DNA from 4 places in the Bacillus cereus group sp. N8 genome. Region 4 is predicted to be linked to each of the others. Evidence: riboswitches for the same ligand, from Rfam matches in the RefSeq annotation. Region 4 holds a riboswitch; each other region holds the start of a gene.

Region 1 (3,173 bases), on a different contig from region 4:
AATCCTACAATACCAGCAAGACTACCAAGAGCAATTAAAGCCAAAATACCGGCCGCGATAAACGCTAGAAATTGTTTCATCTTGTGCTTGCCTCCCTTCGATTTGATACTCTTATCTTAACTATTTTTTCTTTTTTTCATAACGAGCTTAAGAACCGTTTTTAACTCAGACTTAAGACTGAGTTAAATTCAGCCTTTTGTAAAAACAGAAGGTAGGATAGGATAATTCCCTCTTTTATCACACATAAAAAGCCGTACAGAGAATATTCTCTGTACGGCTTCTGTTACTACGAATAACATCCATATTTAATCATGCTGTTTTATGATACTCTTTTTTTTCCGCCACTTTAGAAAATCTCGGGAAACCAATTAATATAGAAATGATTCCACATACTCCAACTAAGATCGGATAAAATGCATATGGTAACAATTCAACCGGAGATAACGCAGCAAATCCTGCCGCAGTTAACATTTGAGCACCATATGGGATTAACCCTTGTATACAGCAAGAGAAAAGATCTAGTACACTCGCTGATTTACGTGGATCAATTTCATATTGATCCGCAATGTTCTTCGCAAGAGGACCCGTAAAAATAATCGAAATCGTATTATTCGCTGTACACATATTCGTCATACTCACTAAACCAGCAATACCGAACTCTGCTCCTTTTTTCGAACGAATATTACGCGTTAAAAGATTCATTAAATATTGAATACCACCATTATATTGGATCAGTTCAACCATACCACCGATTAATATAGCAAGTAATACTAGCTCCATCATACTGCCCATGCCAGTCGTTACACTTTTAAAGAAACTTTCTAACGTGTAACTTCCATCTATAAGCCCTATAACACCTGATAATACAGTTCCACCAGTTAACACAATAAGTACATTCCAACCAAGTAACGCCGTAATAAGTACTCCTGCATACGGTAAAATCTTTATCCAGTCGAAACTATGGGCTTTAACTTGTGTATCACTTCCTAAAGTAATTATTACTAATAGTACAATTGTAATAATAGCAGCTGGCAATACAATTAAAAAGTTCGTTTTAAACTTATCTTTCATTTCTGTTCCTTGTGAACGAACAGCAGCAATTGTTGTATCTGAAATAAATGATAAATTATCACCAAACATCGCTCCGCCCACAACAGTAGCCATCGCAAGTGCAATTGAGATATCAGTTTGCCCACTAATCCCTACAGCAATTGGTGCTAGTGCTGCAATTGTTCCCATTGAAGTTCCCATCGCTAATGAAATAAATGCCCCTATAACAAAAATTCCAGCAACGATAAATCCTGGTGGCAAAATAGATAACGCTAAATTAACAGTTGAATCAACTCCGCCCATTCCTTTTGCTGTTTCAGAAAACGCCCCTGCAAGTACAAAAATTAATACCATAATCATAATATCCGGATTTCCTGCACCTTTAGCAAATCGTTCTACTTTCGCATTAAAGCTTTCTTTACGATTCATCACTAAAGCGACCCCTACAGCAATTGAAATTGCTACAAGTATCGGCAATTTATAGAAATCACCTGTAATAATTCCAGAACCAATAAATAGCGCCAAAAATATCCCAAGTGGTAATAAAGCCAAACCATTTCCTCTCGTTTCTTTCAAAGTACCATCTCTCCCTAGTTTCAACCTTTTTCTAATGAATAACAAAAGACCTCTTCCAATGAGAAGAGGTCTTATACATCTATAAGAAACGCTCTTCTCATCTTTCAAGCACATGCTTGCTGGATTTGGCACAGCACTCTGAAATCGAGTCCGCTGCCGAGGCATCGTAGGGCCAGTCCCTCCGCCTCTCTTTATAAGAAGGTTTCATATTTATTTTTTAATAATAATTTCTTCCCTAACTTTACTCGCTTACAAAACAAAAGTCAATTATTTTTTGTATAGATTTTTTTGGTAATTATGCAAAAATTTGAATACAACAATCATTTTAACTTTTCGATTTCTTTATCTAATATTGAAATCCAAGAAAATTCTTCATTTTTTATCGTTGCTACAATCCATTTTGTTATACGCCATGCTAATTCATATTCTTCCTTAGTAACATCACCTATATTATAGGCATCCTCTAACTCATCTTCATCCAATACATAAATCTCACCGCTCGGTAACAATACTACATCTAAGTATAAATCATCAAAATAAGGCAAACCACGATCGTCAATTTTAAATTCTTTCGTCACATCGATATAATATTGCACTAATTGTTTTTGATTGTCTAACATAGCTGTAATTGCAAAGTTTTTGTCGCTTATAAAATATTGCATCCATGTATACCCATCACCTGCAATGCAAATCTCTTTACTATTGTATTCTTTATAACTAGGCTCTCTCACCTTTTTTATATCCAATATTCCTAACATACCTGCTTCAACTCGTTTTACTGTGTATGTCTTCTCTATTAATCGCTTCCACGTAGAACCATCACCGTACTTACGTTTCATAACTTTCGCTCCTCTTCTACATACAGAAAAGCTCTCACATAATATGTGAGAGCTTTTCAAATCATAATTAAGCCGCTTGACCCTTTTCAGATATCTCTTTTAAATAGGCTTGTCCTTTTTCAGCGTCATATTGACCTTCCCACTTAGACATAACTACAGCCGCTAAAGAGTTACCTACAACGTTAACTGCCGTACGGGCCATATCTAGAATACGGTCAATACCTGCAATAAACGCTAAACCTTCAGCTGGAATACCTACTGTACCAAGTGTTGCTAATAATACAACGAATGATACGCCCGGTACACCCGCGATACCTTTTGATGTAACCATTAATACAAGTAATAACGTAATTTGTTGTGTAATGGATAATTCAATACCGTACATTTGCGCTAAGAAAATTGCCGCAATTGCTTGATATAACGTTGATCCATCTAAGTTAAATGAATAACCTGTTGGAATAACGAAAGATGTAATTGCTTTCGGGCAACCGAATTTCTCCATTTTCTCCATAATTTTCGGTAAAACCGTTTCTGAACTTGCTGTAGAATACGCTAAGATCAGCTCGTCTTTTAAAATTTTAAAGAATTGGAAAATGTTAATACCGAATATTTTCGCTGTAAGTCCTAATACGACCACAACGAAGAATATCATTGCTCCGTATACTACAATGAGTAATTTCCCTAATGGAATTAATGAAGCTAATCCGA
Region 2 (3,173 bases), on a different contig from region 4:
GTTTTAAACTCAGTAATATGCGGTAGTTTTGTTTGGTTTAATACCGCAATGGCATCGCCTTTCCAACTTACAGATCTCGGAACAGTAACAATTGTACTCATGCTTTTACCCCTCCAGAAACTGTCTGTTGAAATAGTGTTCGGAAGAGTTGAATATCAGCACTCTTAGATTCATATTTTATTAGTTCTTTTCCTAAGTATAGAGCTTGCTTCTTAGCTTGAATTCTTTTTTCTTTATTTGCTATTTCATCTAAATCAGCTACATGAGCTAAGCCAATTGTTCTACGAATCAGTTCACATCCGGCAAACCCGACGGCATCAGTAAAGATATTTTGCAAAATAATTGGTAACCATTGTTTTTCTTTCGTATATGCTTCTACCCCTTCTCCAATCCATAACCTCGTAAAAGCTTCTACAAAATAACTCCATGTCTTCTCTATATGGAAAAATAGTATATTTCTCTGCTCTTCTTCTCTTGATAAAGCATTTAATAATAAATTTGCAACAAATTGACCGATATCAAATCCAAATGGACCGTACGTTGCAAACTCTGGATCAATTACTTTCGTTTCAGAAGGTGATGAAAATATACTACCAGTATGTAAATCTCCGTGTATGAGAGCCTCTTTTCTCGTCAAAAACTTATACTTATACTGTGCTACTTTTAATTTTAAAGTTTTATCACTCCATAGTTCATCAACCACTAGTTGTAACTCTGGTTCATAATCATTTGTATCATAATGACTAAACGGATCTGTAAACACTAAATCTTCTGTAATTTTGCTAAGGTCTGGGTTTACAAATGTACCTTCTAGTACCCTTTTCTCTTCTGACTGTAAACCGAAATCTGAAGTATAAAACAACACATGTGCTAGAAAACGACCAATATGTTGGGATAAAAGTGGATATCCTTCTCCATCTATTAATCCTTTTCTTGTAATTGTTAGCCTTGATAAGTCTTCTATGACTGTTATTGCTAACTCTTCATCATGACTGTACACTACCGGCACATATTCCGGCACATACTTCGCGAAAATTTGTAATGCTTTACTTTCAATCGTCGCTCTTTTTATAGACAGTGGCCAGCTCTCACCAACGACTTTCGCATATGGCAGTGCTTGTTTTATTATAATAGACTTCTCTCCATCATCTAATTTGAACACGTAATTTAAATTTCCATCTCCAATTTCATGACAAACTACATTTGCTTTCTTTTCAAAATAACCGTGTTCCTTCGCATATTGTATAGCTGTTGTTTCAGTTAATGAATAATATCCCATCGTCTTCTCCTCCTTTTCATTCAGAGGTTTTTCTAAAATAGAAAAACCCCTTTCCACAAAGAAAGAGGTTTGAAGTTTATCTTCTCCCCTCTTATCTGCCAGAAAGTAAACCTTCTGTTGGAATTAGCACCGTGCCTTTTGGCGTCATAAACGCCCCATTTCACAATGGTATTACGGTCGGTTGCTGGGCTTCATCGGGCCAAATCCCTCCACCTGCTCTTGATAAGAGTTGTATAATTTTTTAGAATTTTTAACTTTATGTTGAAGACTATACCAAGAATAAAAATCACTTGTCAACATTTTATTTGTATAATTCTGGACGTCGATCTGCAAAAACTGGAATTCCTTTACGTACCTCTTTAATCTTCTCGAATGTAATTTCTCCAAATAAAATGGATTCCTCTTCATTTGCCTCTACTACAACTTCACCCCAAGGATCTACAATTAGAGAATGACCTGCAAACTCATTATTCGGATCCTTTCCTGCCCTATTACATGCAACAACATAACACTGATTTTCAACTGCTCTTGCTTGCAATAGCAAGCGCCAATGCGCTAAACGAACTAATGGCCATTCTGCTACAACAAATAAAACTTTTGCACCTTTAGCAGTATGAACGCGCATCCACTCTGGAAAACGAATATCATAACAAATGGTGCCAGCGCAGTCGACATCATCTAACTTAAATTCGCCTGTACTATTTCCAGCGATTAAATATTTATGTTCATCCATAAGCTGAAATAAATGCACTTTACTATATTCATTGACTAGCTGACCTTTATTAGTTACAACATACATTGTATTTGTAACACCTTGCTCTGTTTGCTTCGCTATGGAACCACCAACAATATGTACACCATATTGTTTCGACCATTCTTTCAACTTTTCTTTCGTTTCTACTCCATCCCTATCTGCAATTTCAGAAAGTCTCGTTAGATCATATCCTGTTGTCCATAGTTCTGGTAAGACGATAACATCTGGCCTTTCCTTCATCGCTTCACTTATTTTATTTTTAGCATTCTCAATATTTTTTTCTACATCTCCAAAGACAATATCCATTTGAATACATGCGACTTTCATTTTGTCAGCCCCATTCTTAATTTTTTTCTTTACAAAATACTGGAAAGATTATATCATTTGTCACTAGAATTGTAACAACTTTCAAAAGAGGTGGAAAGTATGAAATTATTTCAACCTTCTGAGATAGTAACATCATTGCCAACACAATTTTTCGCTTCACTTGTTGCAAAAGTTAACAAAGTCGTTGCAGCTGGTCACGATGTTATTAATCTAGGTCAAGGTAATCCAGATCAACCAACACCGCAGCATATCGTAAAAGCTTTACAAGATGCTGCAGAAAAGACTATTCATCATAAATATCCGCCATTTCGCGGACATGAAAGTTTAAAAGAAGCCGTGGCAACATTCTATCAACGTGAATATGGTGTAGTAGTAAATCCAAAAACGGAAGTTGCTATTTTGTTTGGTGGAAAAGCTGGATTAGTAGAATTACCAATTTGTTTTACAAACCCTGGTGATACTATTCTCGTTCCAGATCCAGGCTATCCAGATTATTTATCCGGAGTTGCTTTAGCAAAAGCACAATTTGAAACAATACCGCTTATTGCAGAAAATAACTTTTTACCGGATTATACAAAAATTGATGACTCTATTGCGAAACAAGCAAAGTTAATGTTTTTAAACTATCCAAACAATCCTACTGGTGCTACTGCATCAAAAGATTTCTTTGATGAAACCATTCATTTTGCTAATAAACATAATATATTAGTTGTTCACGATTTTGCTTACGGTGCTATTGGATTTGATGGTCAAAAACCAGTTAGTTTCTTGCAAGCAGACGGCGCCAAAGATACAGGAATTGAAATTTACACA
Region 3 (3,173 bases), on a different contig from region 4:
TACCGAGTGTACAACCGACTTCCTTTGTCATTATCGTTTCTGCAATTGTTTTTGGAAGTGAAACTGGCTTTATGATCGGGGCAACGGCGGCCATTGTATCTAATATTTTTTTAGGACAAGGTCCGTGGACGCCGTGGCAAATGTTCTCTTGGGGTATGATCGGATTTATAGCGGGATTACTCCGAAATACATTTTTGATGAAAAAACTGTGGGGGAGACTGTTGTACGGATTCGTCGTTGGATTTTTATTTGGCTGGATTATGAATTTCTGGGGTCTTCTCGGTTTTATACAGGAAGCAACTTGGGAAACAGTTATTGCTTACTATGTCGCAAGTTTTTCTTTCGATCTTAGTCACGCGATATCGAATGTTATTTTCCTGCTGTTATTTAGTACGTCATGGATTACGATCCTCACAAGATTTAAAAAGAAATACGGTATATTAGATGAGCATAACGTGACATAGAAAAGCATACTCATATAAGGTAGGGTCGCGACTTACATATTCGTTTGCCTCTTTCATGCTTCTTACATATTGTAAGGAGCATTTTTTTATTGTCAAAAAATAGATCCAATATAAGTCGGCTATTATATAAAAATATTTGTATAATATTAGGTGAGAATTATTTTCAAAGAGGAGGTGTATAGTTAATGAAGTTAGTTATTCCGAAGCAACATGGTGCATGGGCTATGCTTGTTATACCATTTCTATTAAGTGTCATACTTGGGAACCCTACTTTCTATCATATCCCACTGTTTTTAGCGTGGTTCTTTATCTATTTAGCTACGTATCCATTTCTTATGTACATAAGGAAAAGACGAAACAAAGAGTTTCTACACGCTACAATTGTTTATTCTATCATTGCATTCGTATTTGGGATGATTTCTTTATTATATGAATGGCGAATTCTTTTATTCGCAGTATTAATGATTCCATTGTTTATTGTAAATATGTATTACGCTCGTCAAAAAAATGAACGAGCATTACTAAATGATATTTGTGCGATTATAGTGTTTTGTATAGGTGGTTTAATAAGTTATTATTTTTCAATGAAGCAAATCGATAAAACCGCAGTATTCATTGCGCTTATTTCATTTTTGTATTTTTTAGGAAGTACGTTTTATGTGAAAACAATGATTCGTGAGAAAAATAATCCGAAGTATCGTCTCATATCTTGGGGGTATCATATTGTATTGACGGTAATTGTATTTGCTATCAATCCATGGTGTTCTCTTATATTCGTACCAAGTGTCATTCGAGCAATTATATTGTATGGTAAAAAAATTTCTATATTAAAAGTAGGGGTTTTAGAAATTGTTAATTCTGTATATTTTTTAATCATAACGGCAATAATAATGAAGTATGCCATTTGAAAAAACTTCCCATCTATTGATGGGAAGTTTTCAATCTTTTTCTAAAATGTGAACGGTATAATCACATCTTTGCAATGCTTGCTCTACGGCGTAAAGGGATTGTTCAATACGTGCGCGATTAAAATCTTTTTCAACTGTTTGTAGTGCTTCTTCTAAACAATGTTTTGCTTCTTTTAATGATTGAAAAGAATCTTGTACATATCCGCGGGCGTTTTGATACATTTCATAGTCCTCCTTTTTTACTCATATACATGTAGTATGAACACTGAGGAGAAAAATATAATTTGTTATATTTATTTGACAATTAAAATGAAATTACGTATAGTTTATTATAAAGTGAATATTTTCTTATCCAGAGAGGTGGAGGGACTGGCCCGATGAAACCCAGCAACCGCGATGCAGGTGCTAATTCCAGCAGAACATTTTTGTTCTGGGAGATAAGACGAAGATATACGTAACTTCTTCTTATCGGAGAGGTTTTTTTGTTGCAAAAAAACCGATTACGAAAACATATAATAAGAAGAAAGGGGTTGCGAAGTACTGTGACACTCGAAAAATACGTAAAACTGCGTAGTACAGTTTATGAATATATGATAGAGCAAGATAAGCCAATATCATTGTTAGATATTCAAGAACATATCGTTTCGCATCATGAAGGAAAATTCACGAAAAAAATGTTACATCAATTTTATTTATCAAGACTATTAGATGAACTCAAACTGGATGGGAAAATTACTTTAGCTGATGATGAATATCGCTATGCTGAAAAAGGGGTATTTTATAAAGCGGGAAAAGGGAGCTAGGCTCTCTTTTTTTTTGAAGTATGTAGTGTAAAAGACTGCTAAAGCAGCCTGATACAAGGGAATGGTGTTGAGTGTGTAGTGTCAAAGATTGAATGTGCCTGAAAGAGGCACTTCATTATCGGCTGCAAATAAAAGAGACACCTTCGCCGAATAGGTGTCAGTCGTTTTGTCACGTAGACTCGCTACTTGACAGTAATTAGAATAACATGTGGGGTTTTTGAAGTCAAAAGGGAATTAAAGGAAGAGGTGATAGGATGTACGCTTACTTATTAAAAGATATAACGAAATGGATTCCAAAGTACATTATAGATAAAGGTTATGAATATTATGAAGAGGGACATGTAGAAGATGTTGAAATACAAGACAAGAAAGTATTTGCTTTCGTTACTGGAAATGCAGGAAACTATGAAGTAATTATTGACCTTACTGATTTTACAAAAAGCAGCTGCGAGTGTCCGAATGAAAATTATTGTAAGCATATGGCGGCAGTTGTGTATGATATTCAAGATGCTGGTGAGAGTACAGTTAAAGAACAACTGAAAGGTTTAGAAAAAGAAGAATTACTAACAGTACTAAATCGTTTGTTACAAAGTTCAAAAAATGTCCAAATCGTAGAGACGATGTTAAAGAAAGGGAAGATTTAACTGTAGAGGGGAGTTGCTTTGTAGTGAACGTACTAATTATATACGCTCACCCTAGTCCTTCAAGCTTTAACGCAGCGATTTTAGAGCATGTGCAAAAAGGACTTGGGGAAACAAATCATTCTGTTACGCTACTTGATTTATATAAAGAACAATTTGATCCAGTGCTTGTATTTAATGAAGAGAAAAAAAGACGGGATTTACTATATGAAGAAGAGACGAAGCGATATAGAGAATTAGTGAAAGCGGCGGATACTCTTCTTTTCATATATCCGATATGGTGGTGGGGCATGCCTGCTATTTTAAAAGGATTTATCAATCGTATTTTTGTAGCTGGATTTGCTTATAAATATGAAG
Region 4 (3,173 bases):
ATAACTTCCCCCTCGTCTATTAAAATAATTTTATCTAAATCAAGGTTTAAAATTTCTTCTATTCGATGTTCAATAATTACAATTGTTTTATTATATTTCTCATGTATATTTTTAATGAGTTCTATTGTATTCAAACTACATGCAGGATCCAAATTAGCTAACGGTTCATCAAATAATAATATATCTGCATTTGTCGTTAGCAGACCTGCAAGAGAGACTGTCTGTTTTTGACCTCCTGATAATTCATGTGGACTTTGTGTATGAAAGTCCTGCATGCTTACCTTGTTTAAAGAATCCGTAACAATCTTTCTCATTTCTATTTGATTTACACAATCGTTTTCTAATGCAAATGCTACATCCTCTTCGACAGTAAGACCTATAAATTGTGAATCTTGATCTTGTAATATTGTCCCTACGTGTTTACTCTGCTCAAAAACACTACCTTTTCTCGGGTCCTTTCCAGCTATTAAAATGTTACCGGTACTTATCCCTTCGTAAGAAAATGGGATTAGCCCATTTATACAATGCGCTAATGTTGACTTACCTGAACCACTTCGTCCAGCGATAAGTACCTTTTCCCCAGGATATATTTGAAATGTAATATTTTTTAAAGTAGGCTGCGTGGCATGCCTATATTGAAAGGTAAATTGTTCAAAAGAAATAATTGGTTGCATGTATTCATCCCTACTTTTCAATTTTTAAATGTGTATGTTTCTTATTTGATTTCGCTAAGCCGATCGTGATTGGTAAGCCAAGAACTAAAAATACGATAACGTCTGCAATTGTTGCGCCTAGTACTTGTATAACTATTTTGTCAAACGGTTCTCCCATCACAATAATATCGAATGCCCCAGCAAATATAATAGCAATGACAATACCAATTAACCCTGCAATTGCAAAATAAGAAATATCACGGTTATTATACGTTCCATGTTTTACACTAAAACCAACTCTTTTTTGTATGAGTCCCATTGCAAAACCAATAATACCTGAACTAATAACCCATCCCCACCAAATACCCCAACCAGCGATCGTATCTGTAACGGTATGACCGATGAGTCCTATTAAAAGTCCTGCTACCGGGCCAAATAACGCTCCAAAAACTGTTAAAATAGCCAATGCGGGTTTAATAAATGTATTCGGTGCGATAGAAAATCCCCAAAGCCCTAATACCCCGTATAAAGCTGCTCCAATTCCAATAGCTACTACTAGCTTTGTCGTTAATTTGTTCATTACAATTCCCCTCTCGTATTATTCAACTTTTAATACTCTATATTTCTTTTGAAAATAAATTATGCATCGACACTTCCTTTCTATACAACAAAAAATGACCTCTTAAATAAGAGGTCATTTTCTTTCACGTACAAGAATCCCCTTATCTTTCAAAAGACACATAATGTCCTCTGCGGAATTAGCACCTTCCTATGTAATTACATAGGGGTTGCTGAGGCTTCATAGGGCCGTTCCCTCTACCTCTCTGGATAAGTATTAATTTATAATTCGTATTATGGCACTAAGAAAGATAAATTTCAACACTTTTCTAATTATTTTTATTTTTTATTAAATAGTGCATTTAAATCATTGTATTCTTATCGGAATTATGAAATAATAAATTCAAAATTGTTACAGGGGGGAATGTATGATGAAAGTAATTGGTTTAATTGGTGGGTTAAGCTGGGAATCTACATCACTATACTATAAACATATTAATACTCTAACAATCTCTCAATACGATCAAAATGCGAAGCTAGTTTTATATAGTATGGATTTTGGAGAAGTAACTACTTTATTACAAAACCATCAATATGAAGAAGTGAAAAACGAATTAGTCACAGTTGCTAAAAAGGTTGAAAAGTCCGGGGCGGAATGTTTACTAATGTGTTCAAATACGGTCCATTTATTTGCTGAGGAAGTAGAACAAGCAATATCAATCCCACTTCTTCATATCGGTGATGTAAGTGCTAAAGAAATGGTAGAACAGAATATAAAACGTATCGGACTATTAGGAACAAAACAAACGATGGAACAAGATTTCTATACATCACGACTAGCAAAATATAACATTGAGACAATTATCCCAAATGACGAAGAAAGAACTTTTATCCATCACGTCATATTAAACGAATTAAGTAGAGGCATTATTTCAGAAACTTCAAGAGAGAAACTAATACAAATTACCAATTCATTAATTCAAAACGGTGCGGAAGGTATATTACTAGGCTGTACTGAAATACCATTGCTTATTTCCCAAAATGACCTTACTGTTCCTGTTTTTGATACTGCTTTTTTACATGCAAATACTGCTGTACAATTTGCTGGATAATAATATAAAAGCATAAAGGTGGATCCTCTATGCTTTTATATTGTCCGAACTATTTATTTAAAAGAGCATCAATAACTGCAATGGCTCTTTTGGAACCACCACACTCTAAAAAACTTTCATTCAGTTTTCGAATGCCATGTCTATACTTTTTATTTGAAAGAACGTCTGTTACCGCCTCTTTTAAAGTTTGCACATTAACATGCTCTTTCAATAATCTATGTGCTGCCTCAAGCTCAGTTAATCTTTGCGCTATCATAGGTTGATCTTTATCATGCGGTATTATCACAAATGGGACATTGTAATAAATTGCATCGTGCACACTATTCATTCCACCATGTGTAATAAAAACATCTGCTTCACTTAATATTTCTGATTGAGGTACGTAAGGGGCTATAATAAAGTTGTCTGGCGCTTGCTTAATTTTTGAAATATCATTTCTATCACCGATCGCCATTACTACAATCCCTTCGAAATTTGAAAAAGCATCAATACAAGTATTAAAAAATGGTTCGAGCCCTTCAAGAAGTGTTCCCATTGAAATATAAATAACTTTCTTTTTTGAAAGCAATTCAAGTGGAAACTTTGCATTTGTTTTGCGCTTTATAATACTCGGTCCAATAAAAACATTGTTTTCTCCGAACGAATCGCTATTAGGCTGAAAATAACGACTTGTATACACGAGACTAATATCTCCCTTATTATGCATAAATTGAAGATTATTTTTGGGCTTTACTCCAAATTCATGTTCCATTTGATACAGTAACTTTTCAGAGAGTTCATCGGGTTGGAATTGTATTTCTGCATTTGGATGAAAAGGCAAGGTTTCCAATAATTCTGGTGGAATTAAAAA

The links. Region 4 has a riboswitch for S-adenosylmethionine ahead of JDS80_RS23240 (ECF-type riboflavin transporter substrate-binding protein). Riboswitches for the same ligand answer to the same signal wherever they lie in the genome.
Region 1: another riboswitch for S-adenosylmethionine. It lies ahead of JDS80_RS06080 (Na+/H+ antiporter NhaC family protein); the one in region 4 lies ahead of JDS80_RS23240 (ECF-type riboflavin transporter substrate-binding protein).
Region 2: another riboswitch for S-adenosylmethionine. It lies ahead of mtnK (S-methyl-5-thioribose kinase); the one in region 4 lies ahead of JDS80_RS23240 (ECF-type riboflavin transporter substrate-binding protein).
Region 3: another riboswitch for S-adenosylmethionine. It lies ahead of JDS80_RS06360 (hypothetical protein); the one in region 4 lies ahead of JDS80_RS23240 (ECF-type riboflavin transporter substrate-binding protein).

Annotation. Positions count from the first base shown of each region.
Region 1 is NZ_JAEHBK010000002.1:384,721-387,893, forward strand. Features, by position in the region: gene JDS80_RS06075 (lmo0954 family membrane protein) at 1-80, opposite strand, end outside; gene JDS80_RS06080 (Na+/H+ antiporter NhaC family protein) at 310-1,626, opposite strand; SAM riboswitch class I at 1,721-1,826, opposite strand; gene JDS80_RS06085 (ribonuclease FAU-1 family protein) at 1,947-2,465, opposite strand; gene gltP (glutamate/aspartate:proton symporter GltP) at 2,533-3,173, opposite strand, start outside.
Region 2 is NZ_JAEHBK010000001.1:449,246-452,418, reverse strand. Features, by position in the region: gene mtnA (S-methyl-5-thioribose-1-phosphate isomerase) at 1-101, opposite strand, end outside; gene mtnK (S-methyl-5-thioribose kinase) at 98-1,279, opposite strand; SAM riboswitch class I at 1,368-1,508, opposite strand; gene JDS80_RS02455 (carbon-nitrogen family hydrolase) at 1,581-2,360, opposite strand; gene JDS80_RS02450 (pyridoxal phosphate-dependent aminotransferase) at 2,460-3,173, shown strand, end outside.
Region 3 is NZ_JAEHBK010000003.1:8,699-11,871, reverse strand. Features, by position in the region: gene JDS80_RS06375 (ECF transporter S component) at 1-464, shown strand, start outside; gene JDS80_RS06370 (YwiC-like family protein) at 650-1,372, shown strand; gene JDS80_RS06365 (hypothetical protein) at 1,403-1,594, opposite strand; SAM riboswitch class I at 1,718-1,816, shown strand; gene JDS80_RS06360 (hypothetical protein) at 1,855-2,175, shown strand; gene JDS80_RS06355 (SWIM zinc finger family protein) at 2,430-2,819, shown strand; gene JDS80_RS06350 (NAD(P)H-dependent oxidoreductase) at 2,843-3,173, shown strand, end outside.
Region 4 is NZ_JAEHBK010000022.1:31,729-34,901, reverse strand. Features, by position in the region: gene JDS80_RS23245 (ABC transporter ATP-binding protein) at 1-674, opposite strand, end outside; gene JDS80_RS23240 (ECF-type riboflavin transporter substrate-binding protein) at 685-1,233, opposite strand; SAM riboswitch class I at 1,373-1,488, opposite strand; gene JDS80_RS23235 (aspartate/glutamate racemase family protein) at 1,640-2,323, shown strand; gene JDS80_RS23230 (macrolide family glycosyltransferase) at 2,373-3,173, opposite strand, start outside.